Regions from separate parts of the Allobosea sp. LjRoot9 genome, predicted to be linked through region 1. Evidence: predicted binding sites of a transcription regulator. Region 1 holds the regulator's gene; the other holds the start of a gene.
The links. The regulator LexA, encoded in region 1, represses DNA repair genes until DNA is damaged. The targets are predictions, from matches to a motif close to TGTTCNNNNTGTGTTCNG.
Positions count from the first base shown of each region.

Region 2: the regulator LexA is predicted to act here: its motif matches at 2,977-2,994, upstream of ACSQ3P_RS07125 (ImuA family protein).

Region 1 covers NZ_CAXUPC020000001.1:1,042,106-1,052,448, forward strand. The annotation lists gene gltA (citrate synthase) at 1-846, opposite strand, end outside; gene gltX (glutamate--tRNA ligase) at 1,132-2,550, opposite strand; gene ACSQ3P_RS04990 (ComEC/Rec2 family competence protein) at 2,751-4,994, shown strand; gene lexA (transcriptional repressor LexA) at 4,988-5,707, opposite strand; gene ACSQ3P_RS05000 (molybdopterin molybdotransferase MoeA) at 5,789-7,000, opposite strand; gene moaC (cyclic pyranopterin monophosphate synthase MoaC) at 6,997-7,482, opposite strand; gene trpC (indole-3-glycerol phosphate synthase TrpC) at 7,479-8,291, opposite strand; gene trpD (anthranilate phosphoribosyltransferase) at 8,299-9,312, opposite strand; gene ACSQ3P_RS05020 (anthranilate synthase component II) at 9,328-9,945, opposite strand; gene ACSQ3P_RS05025 (patatin-like phospholipase family protein) at 10,122-10,343, shown strand, end outside.
Region 2 covers NZ_CAXUPC020000001.1:1,544,529-1,554,871, forward strand. The annotation lists gene ACSQ3P_RS07115 (error-prone DNA polymerase) at 1-638, opposite strand, end outside; gene ACSQ3P_RS07120 (Y-family DNA polymerase) at 649-2,193, opposite strand; gene ACSQ3P_RS07125 (ImuA family protein) at 2,099-2,968, opposite strand; gene ACSQ3P_RS07130 (ABC transporter permease) at 3,209-4,432, opposite strand; gene ACSQ3P_RS07135 (ABC transporter permease) at 4,429-5,349, opposite strand; gene ACSQ3P_RS07140 (ABC transporter ATP-binding protein) at 5,354-6,451, opposite strand; gene ACSQ3P_RS07145 (extracellular solute-binding protein) at 6,700-7,830, opposite strand; gene ACSQ3P_RS07150 (alkaline phosphatase family protein) at 8,040-9,560, opposite strand; gene phnX (phosphonoacetaldehyde hydrolase) at 9,575-10,343, opposite strand, start outside.

The DNA of each region.
Region 1 (10,343 bases):
GACCGAGCCGATCTCCTCGAGCATCTTGAGGGCGGCTTCATTGGCGCCGCCATGAGCCGGGCCCCAGAGGCAGGCTGCGCCGGCCGCGATGCAGGCGAAGGGATTGGCGCCCGACGAGCCGGCAAGCCGGACCGTAGAGGTCGAGGCGTTCTGCTCGTGGTCGGCGTGCAGGATGAAGATACGGTCGAGCGCGCGCGACAGCACCGGGTTGACCTTGTACTCCTCGGCAGGCACCGCAAAGCACATGCGCAGGAAGTTCGAGGTGTAGTCGAGCGAGTTCAGCGGGAACACGAAGGGCTGGCCGATGGTGTATTTGAACGCCATGGCGGCGAGCGTCGGCATCTTCGCGATCATGCGCATCGAGGCGATCATGCGCTGCTGCGGATCGGAGATATCGGTCGAGTCGTGATAGAAGGCCGACATTGCGCCGATCGAGCCGACCATCACCGCCATCGGGTGAGCGTCACGGCGGAAGCCTTGGAAGAAGCGAGCCATCTGCTCGTGCACCATGGTGTGGCGCGTCACGCGATAGTCGAAATCGGCCTTCTGCGCGGCGGTCGGCAATTCGCCTTCCAGCAGCAGGTAGCAGGTCTCGAGGAAGTCGCCATGCTCGGCGAGTTGCTCGATGGGATAGCCGCGATAGAGCAGGATGCCCTCGTCGCCGTCGATATAGGTGATCTGCGATTCGCAGCTCGCCGTGGAGGTGAAGCCCGGGTCATAGGTGAACATGCCCGTTTGCGAGTAGAGCTTGGCGATGTCGATGACGGAGGGGCCGATCGACCCCTTCTTGATCGCCATGTCGATGGTTTTTCCGTCGACCTGGAGCTGGCTGCTATTTCCGCTCATCGATACCGATCCTTTCAGGCTCGTTGCTGACCAGTCGCTGTTCCATCAGGCCCAACACCGAATTGTTGCGCACGAGACATCTCTGTCATCCGAAGGCCTGGACGTGACGGCCCTGTGACGGAACGGCAAATGCGGATACGGGCAGGAAGCTGGTTCATCCAACTGATATTCAAGCAATATTTGTGCCCCTTCCACCACGCGGCGGAGCCGGTCACATGGCGCGTCACTAGACCATTTGCAGAGGCGGTTCAACAGAGCCAAAAGGGGGACGGAGCCTTCGCCACGTCATGACTGATCCGCCAGACGCGCCAGCGTCTCCTCGCGGCCGAGCACCGCCATGACGTCGAACAGGCCCGGCGACATGGCGCGGCCGGTCAGGGCGGCGCGCAAGGGCTGCGCTGCCTGGCCGAGCTTGAGCCCATGCTCCTCGGCATAGCCGCGAACCACGGCCTCCAACGCCTCCGGCGACCAGTCGTTCACGGCCAAGAGCTTCGCCGCCAGGCCCGGCAGGCGCTGGCGTGCGGCCTCGTCGAGCAGGGCTGTAGCCTTCTGATCGAGCTGCAGCGGGCGCGCGGCGTAAAGATAATAGGCGCTGTCGAGCAGTTCGATCAGCGTCTTGGCGCGCTCCTTCAAGCCAGGCATAGCGGCAAGGAAGCGCGCCTCAAGATCCGGCGAAAGCGCGCCCGGCAGGCCGCGCGCCGGGCCGATCTCGGGCAGGATCGTCTTCAACGCCGCGAGCAGGTCGCGATCGGTGGACTGGCGCATATAGAGCCCGTTCAGGCTCTCCAGCTTGGCGTAATCGAAACGCGCCGGCGAACGGCCGATCGAGGACAGGTTGAACAGCGCGATCATCTCGTCGGTCGAGAAGATCTCCTGGTCGCCATGGCTCCAGCCGAGGCGCAGCAGATAATTGCGCAGCGCCACCGGCAAATAGCCCATGGAGCGATAGGCATCGACGCCGAGCGCGCCGTGGCGCTTGGAGAGTTTTGCTCCGTCGGCCCCGTGGATCAGAGGGATATGCGACATGCTCGGCACCTGCCAACCCATCGCCTGGTAGATCTGGGTCTGGCGGGCCGCGTTGGTCAGATGATCGTCGCCGCGAATGACATGGGTCACGCCCATGTCGTGGTCGTCGACCACCACGGCCAGCATGTAGGTCGGGTTTCCGTCGGAGCGCAGCAGGACGAGGTCGTCGAGGTTCTCGTTCTGCCAGACGACGCGGCCCTGGACCTCGTCCTCGACCACGGTCTCGCCGGTCTGTGGCGCGCGCAGGCGGATGACCGGCTTGACGCCGACCGGGGCCGTCGCCGGATCACGATCGCGCCAGCGGCCGTCATAGCGCATCGGCCGGCCCTCGGCCTTGGCCTTCTCGCGCATCTCGTCGAGCTCGGCCGGCGTCGCATAGCAATGATAAGCCTTGCCGGCAGCCAGCATCTGCTGCGCCACCTCGCGATGCCGCTCGGCGCGGGCGAATTGGTAGACGGTGTCGCCATCCCAATCGAGCCCGAGCCAGCTCAACCCGTCGAGGATCGCGGCAATCGCCGGTTCCGTCGAGCGCTCGCGGTCCGTGTCCTCGATCCGCAGCAGCATCTTGCCGCCATGCCGGCGCGCATAGAGCCAGTTGAACAGGGCCGTCCGCGCTCCGCCGATATGCAGGAAGCCGGTGGGCGAGGGGGCAAAGCGCGTGACGACCGCATCACTCATGAAGGCTGGGCTCCGGCTGGGCTCGTGAATCGGCAGCCCAAAGGCAAAACAGGAAGGGAAGGCAAAAACAGGACAATCCACCGGTCATGGCATGACAGCCGGCGTGGCCCCTGTAACATGGCTCGGCCGCCCGCGTTAAGCGCAAGATCGCGGGCGGGCAGGGGGAAGGGGCGGCGGTGCATACAGGACCGTCAGAGCGGGTGAAATCACGCGGCGCGCTGGCCGGCGTCCTGCCGTCGCGCCTGCCCGTCTCCTGGCTCGGCAGCGGTATCGGCCTGGCATGGCGGGATTGGCCCGGGCAGGCGCGACAGGCCTTCGCCGCCGAGGCGGAGCGCCGGCGGCTCTTCCTCTGGTTCCCGGTCATGATGGGCATCGGCATCCTGCTCTACTTCGCCGGCGACCGGGAGCCCGCGCTATGGGCGCCGCTTGCCGGTGTCGCGCTTGCAAGCGGCCTCGCCATAGCTCTGCGCCGGCAGCAGCTCGCCTTGCCGGTTTGTCTTGGGCTGGTTGCGGTCTTCGTCGGCTTCTCGGCGGCGACCTTGCGCACCGCGACGATCATGGCGCCGATCCTGGATCGCCCGCGCAGCGGCCAGCTCACCGGCTATGTCGAATCAGTCGAGGCGCGCGATGCAGGCGCTCGCCTCGTCGTGCTGGTCACCGGGATAGCCGGCGTCGAAGCGGAGCGACGGCCCAAACGCGTCCGCGTCAATATCAAGGCGGAGACAGTCGCGCCGGGAGACCATATCACGGCCAATGCACGCCTTCTGCCGCCGCCTGGTCCGGCGCGACCGGGCGGCTATGATTTCGGCCGCGACGCGTTCTTTCGCGGCATCGGCGCGGTCGGCAACATCCCCGGCAAGATCATGCTGACACCGGCGCCAGGCCCGCCTCCGCCCGAACTCGCGAGAGCCGTGCTGATCGACCGCGCCCGCAACGCCCTGACCGCCCGCATCGCCAGCGTCGGGGGCGGGCAGGCCGGCGCGATGGCGGCGGCACTGGTGACCGGCAAGCGCGGCCTGATCACGGAAACGACCAATGCCGATCTGCGCGCGGCTGGCATCTACCACATCGTCTCGATTTCGGGCCTGCACATGGTGCTCGCCGCCGGCACGATCCTCTGGCTTGTGCGGGCGCTGCTGGCGCTCTCGCAGACGCTGGCCTTGCACTGGCCGATCAAGAAGATCGCCGCCGTTGCCGCCATGATCGGAGCAACCGCCTATTGCGTCTTCTCCGGCTCCGATGTCGCAACCGTCAGGTCATTGATCATGACGCTGGTGATGCTCGGCGCAATCCTGATCGACCGCCCGGCGCTGAGCATGCGCAACCTTGCCTTGGCAGCGATCATCGTCTTGCTGCGCGAGCCCGAGGCGCTGCTCGGGCCGAGCTTCCAGATGTCATTCGGGGCGGTAGCGGCGCTGATCGCCTTTGCCGAGCGCTGGGAGGAACGCAATCAGACCGCGCCGCCATCGCCATGGCCCTGGCCGCTGCGCCCACTCTGGATCGCCGCCAGCGGCACCGTCATCACAACCCTGCTGGCGACGGCGGCGACGGCCCCGTTCGGCGCCTATCATTTCCAGACCTTCAATCCGTTCGGGCTGCTCGGCAATGCGCTCGCCTTGCCCTTCGTCTCGCTGTTCGTCATGCCGGCTGCGGTGTTCGGAGTGCTGGCCTACCCCTTCGGCCTCGATTGGCCGGCCTGGTGGCTGATGGGCGCCGCCTCCGAGGTGGTGCTGCGGCTGGCCCACTGGGTCGCGGCGATCGACCACTCGACGCTGATCATTCCCGCCTTCGGCGAGGCCGCGCTGGTCTGCCTTGCGATGACACTGCTCTGGCTGACGCTGTGGAGCACGAAGCTTCGGCTGCTCGCCATCCTGCCGCTGGTGATGGGCGTCACGGTCGCGGCCAAGCCGGACCGGCCGGATATCGTGGTCGAACGCGACGGTTCCGGCCTCGTCGTGCGCGGAGCCGACGACCGTTTCATTCTGGCCGGCCGGCCAAGCAGCTTCGTGCTGCAACAATGGCTCGTCGCCGATGGCGATGGGCGGCAGCCCACGGATGCGAGCCTGCGCAAGAATGCGGCTTGCGATACGCAAGGCTGTGTCGTTACCGCTCGCAATGGTCGCCGGATCGCCTATGCGAAAGACCGGCTCGCCGTCATCGAGGATTGCCTGCGCGCCGACCTCGTCGTCACGCCGATACCCTGGTCGGCTCCCTGCGCAGCGAAGCTGGTCGACCGGACGGCCCTGAACCGCGACGGCGCGACCTCCCTCATCGGCACTGCAGGCGGCTGGCGTATCGTCCAGGCAGAACGGCAGGATGCCGATCGCCCCTGGATACGCAAGCGCGCGGCGACAAGCACAAGGCCCGCGCAGCAGCCTCCTGCGCGGCAGCCGGAGAGGAGCGATACGGGCGATGTGGCAGCCGAGCCCGACCGGCTTCAGTAGCGCCGCATCAGATTGACCAACCGACCCTGGATCTTGACCCGATCGGGGCCGAGCACACGGGTTTCATAAGCCGGGTTTGCGGCTTCAAGCGCGATTGACGAGCCGCGTTTGCGCAGGCGCTTCAGCGTCGCCTCTTCGTCATCGATCAGCGCCACGATGATGTCGCCGGTATTGGCGGTGTCCTGCCGGCGGATGACGACGGTGTCGCCGTCGAGAATGCCGGCCTCGACCATCGAATCGCCGCGCACCTCAAGCGCGAAATGCTCGCCGGCGCCGAGCATGTCCGCCGGCAGCGCCACACTGTGGCTGCGGCTCTGGATCGCCGAGATCGGCGTGCCGGCGGCGATCCGCCCCATCACCGGGATTGCGATCGTGGCACGCGCCTCCTCTTCGGGACCAGGGGCCGGGCGCGCCTTGCCGAGGCCGCCGCCCTGGCCGAGGCCACCTTGCACGATGGAGGGGCTGAAACGCGGGCGCGCGCCTTGTGGCATGCCGACGCCATCGGGAAGCTTGATCACCTCCAATGCGCGGGCGCGATTGGGCAGCCGGCGAATGAAGCCTCGCTCCTCCAACGCCATGATCAGGCGATGAATGCCGGATTTCGAGCGGAGATCGAGCGCGTCCTTCATTTCGTCGAAGGAGGGCGGCACGCCGCTTTCACGCAGGCGTTCCTGGATGAAGCGGAGCAATTCGAATTGTTTGCGTGTCAGCATGGTCCCCGCCAGCGCCCGCGGCGCGAATTCGAAACAAATCACGAACATCATACACGTTCGTGTTGTGTTCCGCAAGCTAACCTAGCGGAGGCGGATGATCCGGCAGGGTGCGCCTTCTTTTGCCGGCTCTGCATGGGCCGGGCGAATGACCAGCGCCCGAGCGCGCGCCAGATTGCCCAGCATCGAGGAATCCTGCTTGGCGAAGGGGCTGGCGAGCCAGCCGGCCTCGATGTGCTGAAGATCGGCGCGCAGATAATCTTCACGCTCATCATTAGCCGGCATATCAATTCCGAGGATCGCCGGTTCGCTGCGGTCGCGCGCGGGATCGGGCATGCCGAGCAGCGCCTCGATCAGCGGCGCCACGAACAGATGCCCGCAGACGATCGACGAGACCGGGTTGCCGGGTAGGCCGACGGCGACCATGGCTCCAAGCCGCCCCATCATCATCGGCTTGCCCGGCCGCATCGCGATCTTCCAGAAGCCGAGCTCCATGCCCTGGCGCTTCAAGGCCTCCTGTACGAGGTCATGCGCTCCGACCGAGGCGCCGCCGAGCGTGATCAGCACGTCAGCGCCGGCGGCTCGCGCCCGCTCGATCTTGGCGGCGAGATCGGGATGATTATCGCGTGCAATGCCGAGATCGAAGGCTGTTCCGCCGATCTCCTCGACGATCGCCGCCAGGGAATAGCTGTTCGAAGCGACGATCTGGTCGGGGCCGACTGTTTCGCCCGGCAGGACGAGTTCGTCCCCGGTCGCCAGGATCGCGACCAGGGGCTTGCGCCGAACCGGCAGGGTAGGGTGTCCGGCTGCAGCCGCGAGGCCGAGCGCGGCACTGTCGAGCCGGCGTCCCGCCGGGAGGAGGACATCGCCTTCCCGGAAATCGAGGCCGGCCGGGCGGACGAAACGCCCCGGCTGGGCGCCTTCGCGGACGCGGATGACCGTGCCGCCGACGCCATCGGCATTCTCCTGGATCAGGATCGTATCGGCACCATCGGGCATAGGCGCGCCGGTGAAGATGCGAATCGCCTCGCCGGGGCCGACCGTTCCTGCAAAGGCGCGCCCGGCCGCCGATTCGCCGATGACGCGCAGTTCATTTGCCGGCGCAAGATCCGCGGCGCGGGCTGCGTAGCCGTCCATGGCCGAATTGGCGAAAGGCGGCTGTGTCCTGAGCGCGACGATGTCGGCGCCCAGCACGCGCCCGGCGCAGGAGGCCAGCGGAACGATCTCGACGGATGTCGGCCCAGGAACGCTGTCGAGCAGCGCCTGCAGCGCGACCTTGACCGGGGTCAGGCTCATGCCGGCTGCTCCGCCTCGTAGACGCCAGATTTCCCGCCGGATTTATGCACCAGCCGGATGCCCTCGATATGCATCGCGCGATCGACCGCCTTGACCATGTCGTAGACCGTGAGACAGGCGACGCTGACGGCGGTGAGCGCTTCCATCTCGACGCCGGTCTGGCCCTTCATCTTCACCTCGACGCGCACGCGAACGCCGGGCAATGCTTCGTCGATCGTGAGATCGACGGCGATCTTGCTGATCAGCAGCGGGTGGCAAAGCGGAATCAGTTCATGCGTGCGCTTGGCCGCCATGATGCCGGCAAGCCTTGCGGTGCCGAGCACGTCGCCCTTCTTCGCATCGCCGCGCCGCACGATGTCGAGCGTGGCTGCCTGCATCACCACATTGCCCTCGGCGATGGCGATACGCGTCGTCTCGGCTTTGTCGCCGACATCCACCATATGCGCCTGGCCCTGCGCATCGAGGTGGCTGAGGCCGGTCACGCCGCGGCCTCCTTGCCTGGACCTGCAAGCAGAGCGCGCGTCGCCTGTGCCACATCCGCCTGGCGCATCAGGCTCTCGCCGACCAGGAAGGTTTCGACACCGACGCGCCGCAGCCTGGCGATATCGGCGGGGCTGAAGACACCGCTTTCACCGACGATGATCCGGTCATCGGGAATGCGCGGCGCCAGGCGTTCGGTGACGGCGAGATCGACATGGAAGCTACGCAGATCGCGGTTGTTGATGCCGAGCAGGCGGCTGTCGATCTCTAGCGCACGATTGAGCTCGGCCTCGTCATGAACCTCGACGAGAACGTCCATGCCGAGGCCCTGCGCCGTGGCGTTGAGCTCGCGCGCCGTGGCGTCGTCGACGCCGGCCATGATGATCAGGATGCAATCGGCACCCCAGGCCCGCGCCTCGAACACCTGATAGGCGTCGTAGAGGAAGTCCTTGCGCAGCGCCGGCAGGCCGGAGGCCTCGCGCGCTTGCGTCAGGAATTCGGGCCGACCCTGGAACGACGGTGCGTCGGTCAGCACCGAGAGGCAGGCGGCTCCGCCTGCCGCATAAGCCTTCGCGAGGGAGGGTGGATCGAAATCCTCCCGGATCAGCCCCTTTGACGGGCTCGCCTTCTTGATCTCCGCGATCAATGCCGACTGGCCCGTGGCATGCTTCGCCGCGAGCGCAGCGGCAAAGCCGCGTACCGGCGAGGCGGCCAGTGCCAGTCGCTCGATCTCGGCTTGCGGGATCGCGGCCTTGGCGGCAGCGATCTCCTGGCGCTTATAGGCCTCGATCTTCGCGAGAATATCGGTCATCGCCGCCTCACGCGTTCGAGCTGACGATCAAAGCATCGAGCCGGGCCTTGGCGCGACCGCTGTCGAGCGCGGCGAAAGCCTGGGCCAGCCCGTCGCGCAGATCGCCCGCCTTGCCGGCAACGACGAGCGCAGCCGCTGCATTGAAGGCCGCGATATCGCGAAAGGCGGTCTTCTGCCCATCGAGCACGGCGCGCAGCGCGGCCGCATTCTGTTCCGGCTCGCCGCCGCGCAGATCCGCAGGTTTCGCCAGCGCAAGCCCGACATCGCCCGGGTTGATCGTAAAGCTCTCGATCTTGCCGCCTTCGAGCGAGACGACCCGCGTCGGTCCGGTCGTGGTGATCTCGTCCAGACCGTCGGAGCCGTGCACGGCCCAGATCCGCTGCGAGCCGAGCGAGGCCAGAACCTTCACCATCGGCTCCAGCCAGGTCTCGGAAAAGGCGCCGACGAGCTGCCTGGTCACGCCGGCCGGATTCGACAGGGGGCCGAGCAGGTTGAAGATCGTGCGGGTGCCGAGTTCGGTGCGCACCGGCGCAACATGGCGCATCGAGGCGTGGTGCGTCGGCGCGAACATGAAACCGAGGCCGGCCTCCTTGATGCAGCGCTCCGTCGCCGCCGCGTCGAGCCCGACCCTGACGCCGAGCGCCATCAGCACGTCGGCAGCGCCCGAGCGCGAGGAGGCGGCGCGGTTGCCGTGCTTGGCGACAGGCACACCACAGGCGGCCGTGATGATCGCAGCCAGCGTCGAGACATTGTAGGAGCCCGACGAATCGCCACCGGTGCCGACGATGTCGATGGCATCAACCGGAGCCTGGACCTTGACCATCTTGCCGCGCATGGCGGCGACAGCCCCGGTGATCTCCTCTGTGGTCTCGCCGCGCACGCGCAACGCCATCAGAAAGGCGGCGGCCTGGGCGTTGGTGACCTCGCCCGAGAGGATGGTGTCGAAGGCGTCTTTGGCCTCGTCGCGCGAAAGCGTAGCTCCGGTCGCGACCTTGGCGATGAAGGGTTTGAAGTCGTCCATGTGAACTCTGCGAAATCAGGCGGTCTGGGGCAGGGCGGCGGAGCGGTGCTGCTGCGACCATCGCTCGGAGCTCTCGAGGAAATTGCGCAGGATCGTCGCGCCATGCTCGGAGGCGATGCTCTCGGGGTGGAACTGCACGCCCTGCACGGGAAATTCGCGATGCGACAGCGCCATGATCAACCCGTCATCGCTCTCCGCCTCGATATCGAGTGCTGCGGGGCAGGTTTGGCGGGAGACGACGAGCGAATGGTAGCGCGTCGCCTGGATCGGCCCGTTGATGCCACGGAACATGCCGCGCGACTGATGCCGGATCGCCGAGATCTTGCCGTGCATCGGCAGGGGCGCCCGCACGACTTCGCCGCCGAAGACCTGGCCGATCGCCTGCAAACCCAGGCAGACGCCGAAGATCGGCCTGGTTCCAGCGCCCTCGCGCACGAGGTCAAGGCAGATGCCGGCCTCGTTGGGCGTGCAGGGACCGGGCGACAGCACGATCGCGTCGTAATCGTCGGACAACGCCTCGGTGACCGTGACCGCATCGTTGCGGCGCACGACGACGTCAGCCCCCAGCCCGCCGATCAGGTGGACAAGGTTCCAAGTGAAGCTGTCGTAGTTGTCGATCAGCAGGATGCGCATCGGTTCAAGGCTCAAGTTAAGGCGCAAGGTCATGCACGGTCGAGGGCAGGGCGGTCAAGTTGCAGCGCGGTCGAACGCCATTGCGCGGCAAGGGTATCGCCGAGCATGATGCGCTTCTGGTGAGTGCTCGAGGGCGGTGCGTGGCGTTCAATCGATATATCGGCCGATATATTGGCATGGTGACGGCCGCGCTGTTGCTGGCCGGCTGCAACACCGGCGAGCGGCCTCAGGCCTTGCCCTATGAAGGGCTCGCAACGGCCGAACTCACCGGCTACGGCGCGATCCGCTTCTGGGCCGACGCGGTCGACGCGCAGACGAAGACCTATCTCGACATTCAGTACCGCCAGATCGCGAGGTCGGGCTGCGAGCCTTGCCAGAGATCGGCGTCCTTCCTGGCG
Region 2 (10,343 bases), 500 kb from region 1:
CGGGCGAGGCGGCGGCGATCGTCGCCCTTGCGATGCATGCTGGCTGCCAGCCAGACCGCGCCGGGCGCGGCCTCGTCCAGCCGGGCGAGGAGCGCGGGCAGAGCGTCATGGCGCTTGCCCGGCATGACGATGAGCAGCAGGTCGCGCGCATCCGAGAGCAGATCATCGAGATGCAGGATGCAGTCGCCCTTCCGCGCCTTCAGATTGCTCTGGCTGAGCAGCCGACAGAGCCTTCCCCAGCCGGCGCGATTGGCGGGGTAGACGACGATGTCGGGCGTGCCGTCGGCGAAGACGAGCCGGCTGCCGACAGCGAGCTTGAAGGCTCGGGCCATGCTCTGGAGCTGCGGTCCGGTGAAGGGCAGATCGGCGAAGGCCGGGTTCTCGACCCAGATAAATTCACCCGGACTGCCGCCTTCACGGATCTTCTCGGGCTCCGGCAAGCCATGCTCGCGCAGATATGCAAGGGCGCTGAAGGCGCGCACCACGCCCGCGACCGTATTGCGGTCGGCGATGCCGATGCCGGCATGACCGAGCAGCAGGGCGGTCAGCACCAGATTGGGCCCGGGCGAGGCACCGCGCAGGAAAGAAAAGTTCGTGGTGGCAACGAGTTCGGCGTAAATGCTCAGAGGTTGATTCATGCCAAGTTTCTCACGCGAAAAGCCCGTGCAGGAACCAGCGCGGCATCTCGTTCTCGCGCTCATAGAGCCCGGCGCGGAAGAGCCAGAAGCGGCGCCCTTGCGCGTCCTCGACACGGTAATAGTCGCGCGCCGGCTCGGCTGGCCCGTCGCGCCACCATTCCGGCGCGATGCGCTCTGGCCCCTCGGCACGAGCGATCTCGTGCAGCACGCGCCGCCAGCGGAAACGCAAGGGCGGCCCGTCCGGCACCTCGGCCAAGGTCTCGATCGGCTGCGGCGGCTCGAAGAGCTGGAGCGGGCGCGTCGGCGGCTCGTTGGGTTCGGGCGTGGGCCAGGCGATCGCTGACGCGGGCGCGGCGACCGGAACCGCCCTCGCCTCACGGCGCGGGTCATGCGTGTCCCGCGCGGCAAACCGCAGCACACGGTCGCGGCCGAAACGGGTGACCAGGCGGTCGAGGAGCTCGGCCACCGCCTCGTCCTCGACAGCGCGCCCATCCAGGCTGGGCTGATGCGTGTTCAGTGGCTCGCAGACCGGGATGGCGAGGCGGATCGCGTCAAAGCCGAAGCCCGGGTCAAGCGGATCCGCCAGCGTGTCGATGCGTTCGCGGTAGAGCCTGAGGATGGCATCGGCGTCGCGCGAGGGCCGGCCAGTCTCGATGTCCAACCGCCTGACCGCGCCATCCGTGCGGAAGAGGCTGACCTCGAAGGCGCGTCCGCCCTCGCCACGCTGTTCCAGCAGGCGGGCAGCCTCCGCGATCAGCTGCGTCACCACCGTCTCCAGCCCCTGCATGTCCAGCAGGGGCTCGGCGAAATGCCGCTCGACCATGCAAGCGGGCGCCGGGCGCAGCGGCGTGATCCGGACATCCTCCCGGCCCAGCGTGCGCCTGAGCCGGATCGCCAGATCCTCGCCGAAACGGGCGGACAGGACCATGGAGGGTCGCTCGGCCAGGTCACCCACCGATTTCAGCCCGGCCCGGGACAAGGCGATGACGGTCTCGGCGCCGATCTCCAATGCCGCGACCGGCAACGGGCGGATCATGGCCTCGTCCTCGCCCGGCGGTACGATACCGCCCGCGCCGAAGCGGGAGAGCGCATGCGCCGCCTCCGGCGTCCCGGCGATCGCGCTGCGCTGATTGAGCCCGCCTGCCCGCAACCGTTCGGCGATCATGGCCCGAAGCGCCGCCTCACCGCCGAAGAGATGGGCGCAGCCGGTGATGTCGAGCAGCAGGCCATGAGGCGGGTCGAGCGCGACCAGCGGCGTGAAACGGTCGCAGAAGGCGGCCAGCCGCTCGATCAGGCGCTGATCGACCTGCGGCTCAGCCTCGACCACGACGAGGTCCGGAATCCGGGCGCGCGCATCGGCAAGCGTCAGCCCACGCGTGAGCCCGAGCCTGATGGCGTTCTGGTCGCAATCGACCAGCCGGAGCGCGTTGCGCACCGTCTCGACCACCACCAGCGGCGGCTCACCCCGCCCGCCGGAAGCCGGGACCCCGCGCTCCCTCCGCAGCCGGTCCGTCGGCAGGAAAGGGAACCAGAGGGCGAGATAGCGGCGCGGCATCCTGTGGTCTCCCCTGGTTGCCGGCTCTCTCATGGAAGGCAGGGTTTGCCTGGAAGGCAGCTCTCTCGTGGAAAGATTGTCGGTCACGGTTCCACTCCACACGCCACTCACGCTCGCCCAGGCCACCGCGATCGCGCAGCAGCCTGAGACTGAATGCCGGATCGCCCGGCGCATTGGCCTCAAGGGCCCGCGACGGCAGAGCGCGCACCAGCCAACGGGTCCGGGCGGCGCTGGCATCCTGCCGGGCGCTCGCACGCAGCAGCACCGTCGTGACGCCGGACGCCTCCGCCGCCAGCGCCAATCGCCGGCTCGCGGTCAGGTCGAACAGGCGCGGCTCGCCCCAGGGCTCGATCAGCACCGCCCCCAGTGCCGAACAGCGCGCGGCCTCCGCGCCGGCCCGCAGCACGTCCTGCGCATCGCGCGCCCGCACCAGAAGGATGCGCGCAGGATCGAGACCGAGCTCGGCCAGCCCCGGCGGGTGCAAACGCCCGGTCTCGGCATCGAGAACATCCTGCCTGACCCAGAGGACCTGGCGCATCTGCGCCGCCCGGATCGTCAGCCCCACGGCGAAACCCGTCGCCGCAGCGAGGTCCGCCGTTCCCGGCGCGTAAACCTCATGCAGCGCCGCGCGCGCGATGCCTCCGCCCAGCGGCTCATCAAGAGCAGGCGCTCCGAAGCTCACACGCCCGACCGCAGCCGGCGCGGTGCGCAGCGCCGCTTCGGCAAGGCTGCGCCGCAGATCGGCTAGGGCGAGAGGGGCGGGTTTCGGGTTCATTGGATGCGTGTTCTCTCTTTGTTCTTATATAGAACGTGCTCCACGCGAAGGCGAGTCGCTTGAACGAGAGGTTGAAGATCGTCCGAGATTCCTCAGCCCTCATCCTGAGGCTCCCGAACCTCCTGGAACATCCTTCGAGACGCCGTTTCGCGGCTTCTCAGGATGAGGGCTCAACTCAAAACCGCCCCGTGGGTCCTGCTGCCTGTCCCTGAACCGCAGTCGTCATGGCTTCGGGGCAAGCTAGTTCTTGGGGGCAAGCGAGTTCGGGTTGAAGGCTCCGCCGAAGGGCGAGGGATTGCTCGACGGCGGCGGCGCGGCGGGAGGCGCAGGCTGGGCCGGCGGCGCCAGCGAATTCGGGTTGAATGCGCCGCCGAAGGGTGACGGGTTGTTGGAGGGCGACGGCATTGCCGGCTGCGCCGGGGCCTGCTGCTGGATGCGGTTGCGCTGCTCCTGCATCAGCCTTTCCTGCACTTGCTGCTTCTCCTGCAGGATCGCGGCGCGGCAGACATCCGCATCGACGCGGCTTGCCGACCAGGCGACGAAGCCCGTCACGCCGACGAGCAGAACGAGGACCGCGCCCGGATGCGTCAGCAGGCGCGAGAGCGGGTTGGCGTAGAGCCGGGACTGGCCAGCCTTGCCGCTGCGCAAAAGCTCCTGGCGGCGGGTATGGGCCTCGCTGACCATCGCCCCGATCAGCGTCACCGCGATGATGATGACGGCAAGCGCCGAGAGCGAAGGGTCGGTGCCGAGCCTGACCTTCGAGGCCAGCGCCGTGGTGAAGGTGTTGCCCGACAGGATGGTGAAGACGGTGGTGTTGTAGTTCTCGAACGAAGCCAGGAAGGTGATGAAGGCGGCCGAGCCCAGCGCCGGCTTCATGAAGGGCAGCAGGATCTTGCGGAAGGCCTGGCCCGGCGTCGCGCCGAGATCGAGCGCGGCTTCCGTCAACGTCGGATCGAAGCGCTGAAGCCGGGCGTTGAGGACCAGCATGGCGTAGGAGGCGATGAAGGCGACCTGCCCGAGCAGCGTCAGGAAAAAGCCGTTGTAGAAGACCGTATCGTAGCTGGCTCCCACCCCGCGTCCGACAAAACTCCAGAAGACGATGGTCGAGATGCCGAGCACGACGCCGGGGATCAGGATCGGCGTGATCAGCACGGCGTAGAGCCCGGCCCGCAGGCGCGGGCCGATATCGGCAAGTGCGAGCGCGCCCGCCAACCCGAACGGCACAGCGATCGCGACCACCGCGACGCCGATCGCGAGGCTGGTCCACAGCCCGCTCATCAACCGCTCATTGCGCACCAGCACGCCGAACCAGTCGGTGGTGAAGCACTCCCAGGGCACCACCCTGGGGAAGGCCGAGGAGTTGAAGGCCGTGATCACCATGATGATCAGAGGGCCGAACAGAAACAGGAAGAACAACAGCGCGTAGCTGAACGCGAAAAGGCCGCCGCCTGAGCCCCGCGTCATCGCCCGATCGCTCCGATCGAGACCTTGAAGACACGCATCATCAGGAAGACGAAGGCGAGGCAGACACCGAGCAGGATGGTGGCGTAGGCGGAACCGCGCTGCCAGTCGCCGGCATCGTTGAACCATTGATAGATGATCTGGGTGAACCAGAGGTTCGACGGCCCACCGAGGATCTGCGGGGCCGCCAGCGCGCCCGCCGTCAGCATGAAGACCATGGTCGCGCCGGATGCGATGCCGGGCTTGGCGACCGGCAGCACCACCCGCCAATGCACCCGCCACCAGCTCGCGCCCATGTCGCGCGCCGCCTCGATCTGGTTACGGTCGAGCGTCTCGACCGCGTTGTAGATCGAGAACACCATCAGCAGGGTGTAGGTGTAGGCAAGCCCGGCATAGAGCGCGACATCGGCCCGGATGAAGTCGATCGGGCTCGACCACAGGCCCAGCGCCTGGCCGATGCCGTTGATGACGCCTGTCGCTCCGAACAGGATGCGGAAGGCGAAGGCGCGCAGGATATCGTTGATCCAGAAGGGCACGATCAGGCCGATGACCATCATCCGCGCCGCGACGCCGGTGGCGGAATGGGCGAGGATGAAGGCGATCGGGTAGCAGATGACGATGTCGAGCAGGGTGACGATGACGGCGGCGATCAAGGTCTTGACCAGCACGCCGATGTCGAGCGTGTTCAGGGCGCCATTGCCGAACAGGAAATAACTGTAGTTCTTCAGGGTGTAGACATCGGCCGGCCCGCCGATCTCGGGGCGCGGCAGGTTGTGGCGCAGCGAGACGTCGAACATCGCCAGCTGCGGCAGCACGATCAGGACCAGCACCCAGAACAGCACCGCGCCGCCGATGAAGACCGCGACGCCCAGGCCGTGCCGATCGGCGACGGTGCTCCAGAGTTGACGAAGCGCTGCCATGGCCTCAGCCGCTCCGCGACGGATCGACGGGAAGAACGGTCGCATGCTCCGCGCGAAACCAGACGTTGGCCGCGCCGTCAGCTGCGAGCTCCAGCCCGGAGGCATCGGCATTCATGCGGTAAAGCCTGAGATCGAGCCCGTTCGCATTGAGGTAGAGCGTGCGGATAGAACCCTCGAACTCCTCGTTGACGCGCCTGGCGGCGATCGCATTCGTCGCGGGAGCCGCATCGGCAAGGGCGAGCTGCTCGGGCCTGACGAACAATGTGCAACGCTCGCCGGCCTGATAGTCGCGTCCGCCCGCCGACTGCCCGGTGAGCGGACCGAGCGCGGTGTCGAGCGTCACCAATGCGCCTTGCTGGCTCATGACGGCGCCCGGAATCGCATTGGTCTCGCCAACGAAGGAGGCGACGAAGGGGGTTTTGGGCCGGTTATAGATCGTCTGCGGATCGCCGACCTGCTCGACCACGCCAGCATTCATCACCGCGACCTGATCCGACATGGTCAGGGCCTCGCCCTGGTCGTGGGTGATGTAGATGAAGGTCAGGCCGACGCGCTGCTGGATGGCGCGCAGTTCGGTGCGCATATGCTGGCGCAGCTTGAGGTCGAGCGCCGAGAGCGGCTCGTCGAGCAACAGGATGTCGGGCTCGGCTGCGAGCGCGCGGGCGATCGCGACGCGCTGGCGCTGTCCGCCCGAGAGCTCATGCACCTTCTTGTCGCCGGTGCCGGGCAGCGCGATCATCTCGAGCAGTTCATCGGCGCGCTTGCGGCGTTCTTTACGCCCGACACCACGCACCTCGAGCGGAAAGGCGATGTTCTCGGCGACCGAGAGCAGCGGAAAGAGCGCGAGATTCTGGAAGATCAGCGCGGTCGGCCGCTTGTTGGGGCCAACATTCCTCATATCCTTGCCGCCAATCAGCACGCGGCCCTCGCTCGGCTGGACGAAGCCCGAGATGCAGCGCAGCAGAGTGGTCTTGCCGCAGCCCGACGGCCCGAGGAACGAGAAGAACTCGCCGCCCTTGATCGCGAGATGGGCGTTCTCGACGGCCCGATAGTTTCCGAAGCGGATCGATACGTGTTCGAGGACGACGTCCCTGGTGTTCATGCTGATCCTGGATGAGAAATCGTCAAAGGCTGGCGTCCGTTTACCTGGACGCACTCCTTCCATTTCTCCGCACCGTCATCCCGGACGCAGCCCCCGGGTCCGATCTTCGATCGGCCCAAGGATAAACTCGGCGGAGATCCGGGATCCATTCCTGAATTGTTCCGGAATGGATCCCGGGTCTGCGTCGCTGCGCGACTTGCCCGGGATGACGCCGCGGCGGTTGCAAAGGCAATCGTGTCGACGACAGCTCAGGCGCTCATGAACTTGTTGGTGAATTCCGAGCGCTTGGAAGCATACCAGGGCGCCTCGGCCGGCCAGGGGTTCAGCTTGGCCAGCGAGTCGCCGGGATAGGCATCGGCGAAATTCTTGGCGTAGACCTCGCCGCCGAACTTGTCGGCGCCGATGACCGGCGAATTGTAGCCATGGGTCTTGATCGCCTCGCCTGCGAGCTTGGCGTCGTAGCAGGCGTCGATGAAGGCGTAGATCTGATCGATGTTCTTGGCGCCGATCGGCAGGGAGAGGCCGTCGACCCAGGCCATCGCACCCTCGACCGGCGCGCGGTACATCACCGGCTCGCCGGCGGTCTTGAGCGCGATCGGCGGGCCGTCCCAGGTCTGGCCGACGATGACGCCCTCGTTGAGCAGGCCGTTCTTCTGGGCGTCGGCATCGTTCCAGACCAGCTTGATGTTCTTCTTCTTTTTGATCGCGACCTCGGTCAGCTTGGTCCAGACCTCCGTCATCTTCTCGGGCGTCTTGTACGCCTCCCAGACCGAGCCCGGCGCCAGTTCGCCGCGCCGCTCCATGCCCAGACCGAGGCCGAGGATCATCGAATGGCCGCGCCCCATCGTCTTGCCGGCATTGGCATCGTCCCAGACGTCGTAGTAGCTCGGCGCGGTGCCGGCGGGCGTGAACTTGTCGGTACGCCAGGAAACGCCCTCGGTGCCCCAGATATGCGGCAGCCAATGGCTGCCCTTGCCGGCGAAGTTCCAATGCGTCTCGCCCAGCGCCATGGCCGGGTTCACCTTGGCGATCGCGACCTTCTTCATGTCGAAGGGCATCAGCAGGCCGAGATCCTTCCAGAGCGGGCTGCGGTTGACGGTCGGGGTGACGATGTCGAAACCCTGCCCGTTCGACGCCTTCATCTTGTTGAGGATGTCGTCATTCGAGCCGATGCCGGTGAAGTTGACCTTGATCCCGGTCTTCTCGGTGAAGCCCTTGACGAAGCTCTCCGGCAGATAGTCCGACCACATCATGATGTTGATCTCGCCCGAGGAGGCGAGAGCGCCGCGGCTGATCAGCGCCGGCATGGCGACGCCGGCCATGGCCGCGAGCTTGAGGACGTCACGGCGGGCGAAGGCGGTTCCAGGCTTCTTGGACATCGTGATCCCCTGTGATTGCGTTGCGCTGCGTCTGCTTCTGATCGGAAGCCGGCTTCAAGCCGGCGCGCCCCTCGATTGTTATGGGGGAGAGCCAAGCAAGATTAGAGCCACAGGTCGAATTCTATGGGTCCAGCTTCTCCGGCCATGGGATTCCTCGGCCATGGACTTGCCGCGCGATTGCAACAACCCGGCGACGGCACGCCGGAGCCTCAGGTGTCGAACAATTTGGAGACCGGACCGCGGCCGGAGAGATGCGTATAGGCCAGCGTCTGGTCGAGATGCCGCGCCCTCAGCGCCAGCAGCTTCTCCGCATAATACAGCCTGACCGCGAGATGGGCCGGGTCGGATGCGAGATCGCGCGTTTCGGCAGGGTCGCTCTTCAGGTCGAAGAGCAGCGGCGGCAAGCCGGCGAAATGGACGTATTTATAGGCCTCGTCACGAATGACGGAGAGGTTGCAGGCGTTGGAGCCGAGGCTGAAATGGCGCTCCGCCACACCGTTCTCGATGTCGCGGAAATCGAACTCCCAGAAGGCCGCATCGCGCCAGGAGGCCGGTTCCTGCCCCGTCAGGAACGGCAGCAGCGAGCGCCCGTCCTGATGGTTCAGGGGCGCTTGATCGAGCCGCTCGGCCAATGTCGGCATGATGTCGGCAGCCGAGGTGAACTGCTCGATCCTGCGGCCGGCATGCGCAGCTTGGGCGGGATCGCGGATCACCAGCGGGATATGGTAGCTGCCTTCAAAGAAGCCGCCCTTGCCGAGCAGCCAGTGGTCGCCGGCCATCTCGCCATGGTCGGAGCAGAAGATGACGATGGTGTTCTGCCATTCGCCGCTCGCCTGCAGCCCCCGCCATATCCGGCCGAGCTGGGCGTCGACCTCGGCGATCATGCCGAAATAGGTGGCGCGCAACGTCGCGAGCTCCCCGGCGCTCCAGTCCTGGACGCGCCCACTCGCGCCCTGAACGAAGCCGGATTGCGTGTTCTGCGCGATCTGGAAGGCAAGATAAGGGTGAAGCGCCGCCTCGGTCGCGCGGTCGGGCGCGCGGACGAAATCCGGCCCGTCCTGCGCGGTGAACATCGTGTTGTAGGGCGCCGGCACGACGAAGGGCGGATGCGGCCTCAGGAAGGAGAGATGCGCAAACCAGGGCCCATCCTGCTCGGAGCGCCAGCGCAGGAAGGCATCGGTCAGATAGGCGGTCTGGGTTTCGTCCCGGCCATAGGCCGGAGGCGCGTTGCCGACCTCGGCTCTCTGCCCTGCCGGCGCATGCACGCCGCGATCGGTCGCTCCCTCGTGCCCACGCGAGCGGAGCCAGGACAGCCAGGGCTTTTCATGCTCGGGCAGCAATTCACGCACGGAAAAACCCGGCAGCACGCCCTCATAGGTCGTCAGATGCGGATCGCCCGGCGGCAAGGTCCGGGGATCGAGCGAGACGTCGGTGTAGCCGAACAGCGTCGGGTCATAGCCCGCCCTCCGCCCCAGCCGGGCGAGGTTGTCGAAGCGATCGTCCAATGGCGAACCATTGCGGCAGACGCGATGGTTCATCTGGTAAAGGCCGGTATAGAGCGCCGCCCGCGCCGGCGAGCAGGGCGCGGCTCCCGCATAATGCCGCGCGAACAGCACGCCCTCGGCGGCCAGCGCGTCGATATTCGGCGTCCGCACGCAAGGGTGGCCGACGGCCGAGAGGCAGTCGCTGCGCCATTGGTCGGCGGTGACGAGTAGGACGTTGGGCTTCATGCCGTCGCCATCTCTCAGCGGTCATCCTCCAGCCGGTCGATCAGGGCCGGCAGCTCGGCAACGGTGCCGATGACATAGTCCGCGCCGGCCGCGATCAGCTTGGCGGCGACGCGTTCATGCAGCGCCTGACGCTGCGCAGGCGAGAGCGCGGCGAGTTCGTCCGGCGTCAGGCCAGCCTCATTGCCCGACAGCGTCAAGCCGACCGTGACGCAGCCCGCCTCGACGCCCTCGGCAATGCCGGGCTCGGTATCGTCGACCTTGATCACGGCCGAGGCGGGATGGACCATCAGATCGAGGAAGCATTTATACATCCCGATCGCGGTCGGCCGTCCCAATGGCAGGTCGTCGGCGCAGACGAGATTGTCGGGCGCGTAGCCCTGCGCGGCGGCCAGCGGCAGCACGCGCTGCATGATCGAGCGGGTATAGCCCGTGGTCGAGCCGATCTTCATGCCCTTGGCGCGGATATGATTGGCGGTTTCGAGCGCGCCGGGCACCAGCGTGCAGTAATTGCTCACCACCTCCTCGTTGAGGGGGACGAAGAGCTTGTAGACGGCATCGATCGCGGCCTCGTCGGGCAGCGCGCCCTGCGCGACCCGCCAGCCTTCGGCGATATGGGGTTCCGCCAGCATCGCGGCGATATGCAAGCGCTTGGGCAGGCCCATCGGCTTGCGGGCGTCGGGGATCGTCACCGCGACACCGAATTTGGCGAAGGTGTCGACGAAAGCCCCCATCGGCGCAAATGAGCCGAAATCGATCATGGTGCCGGCCCAGTCGAACACCACC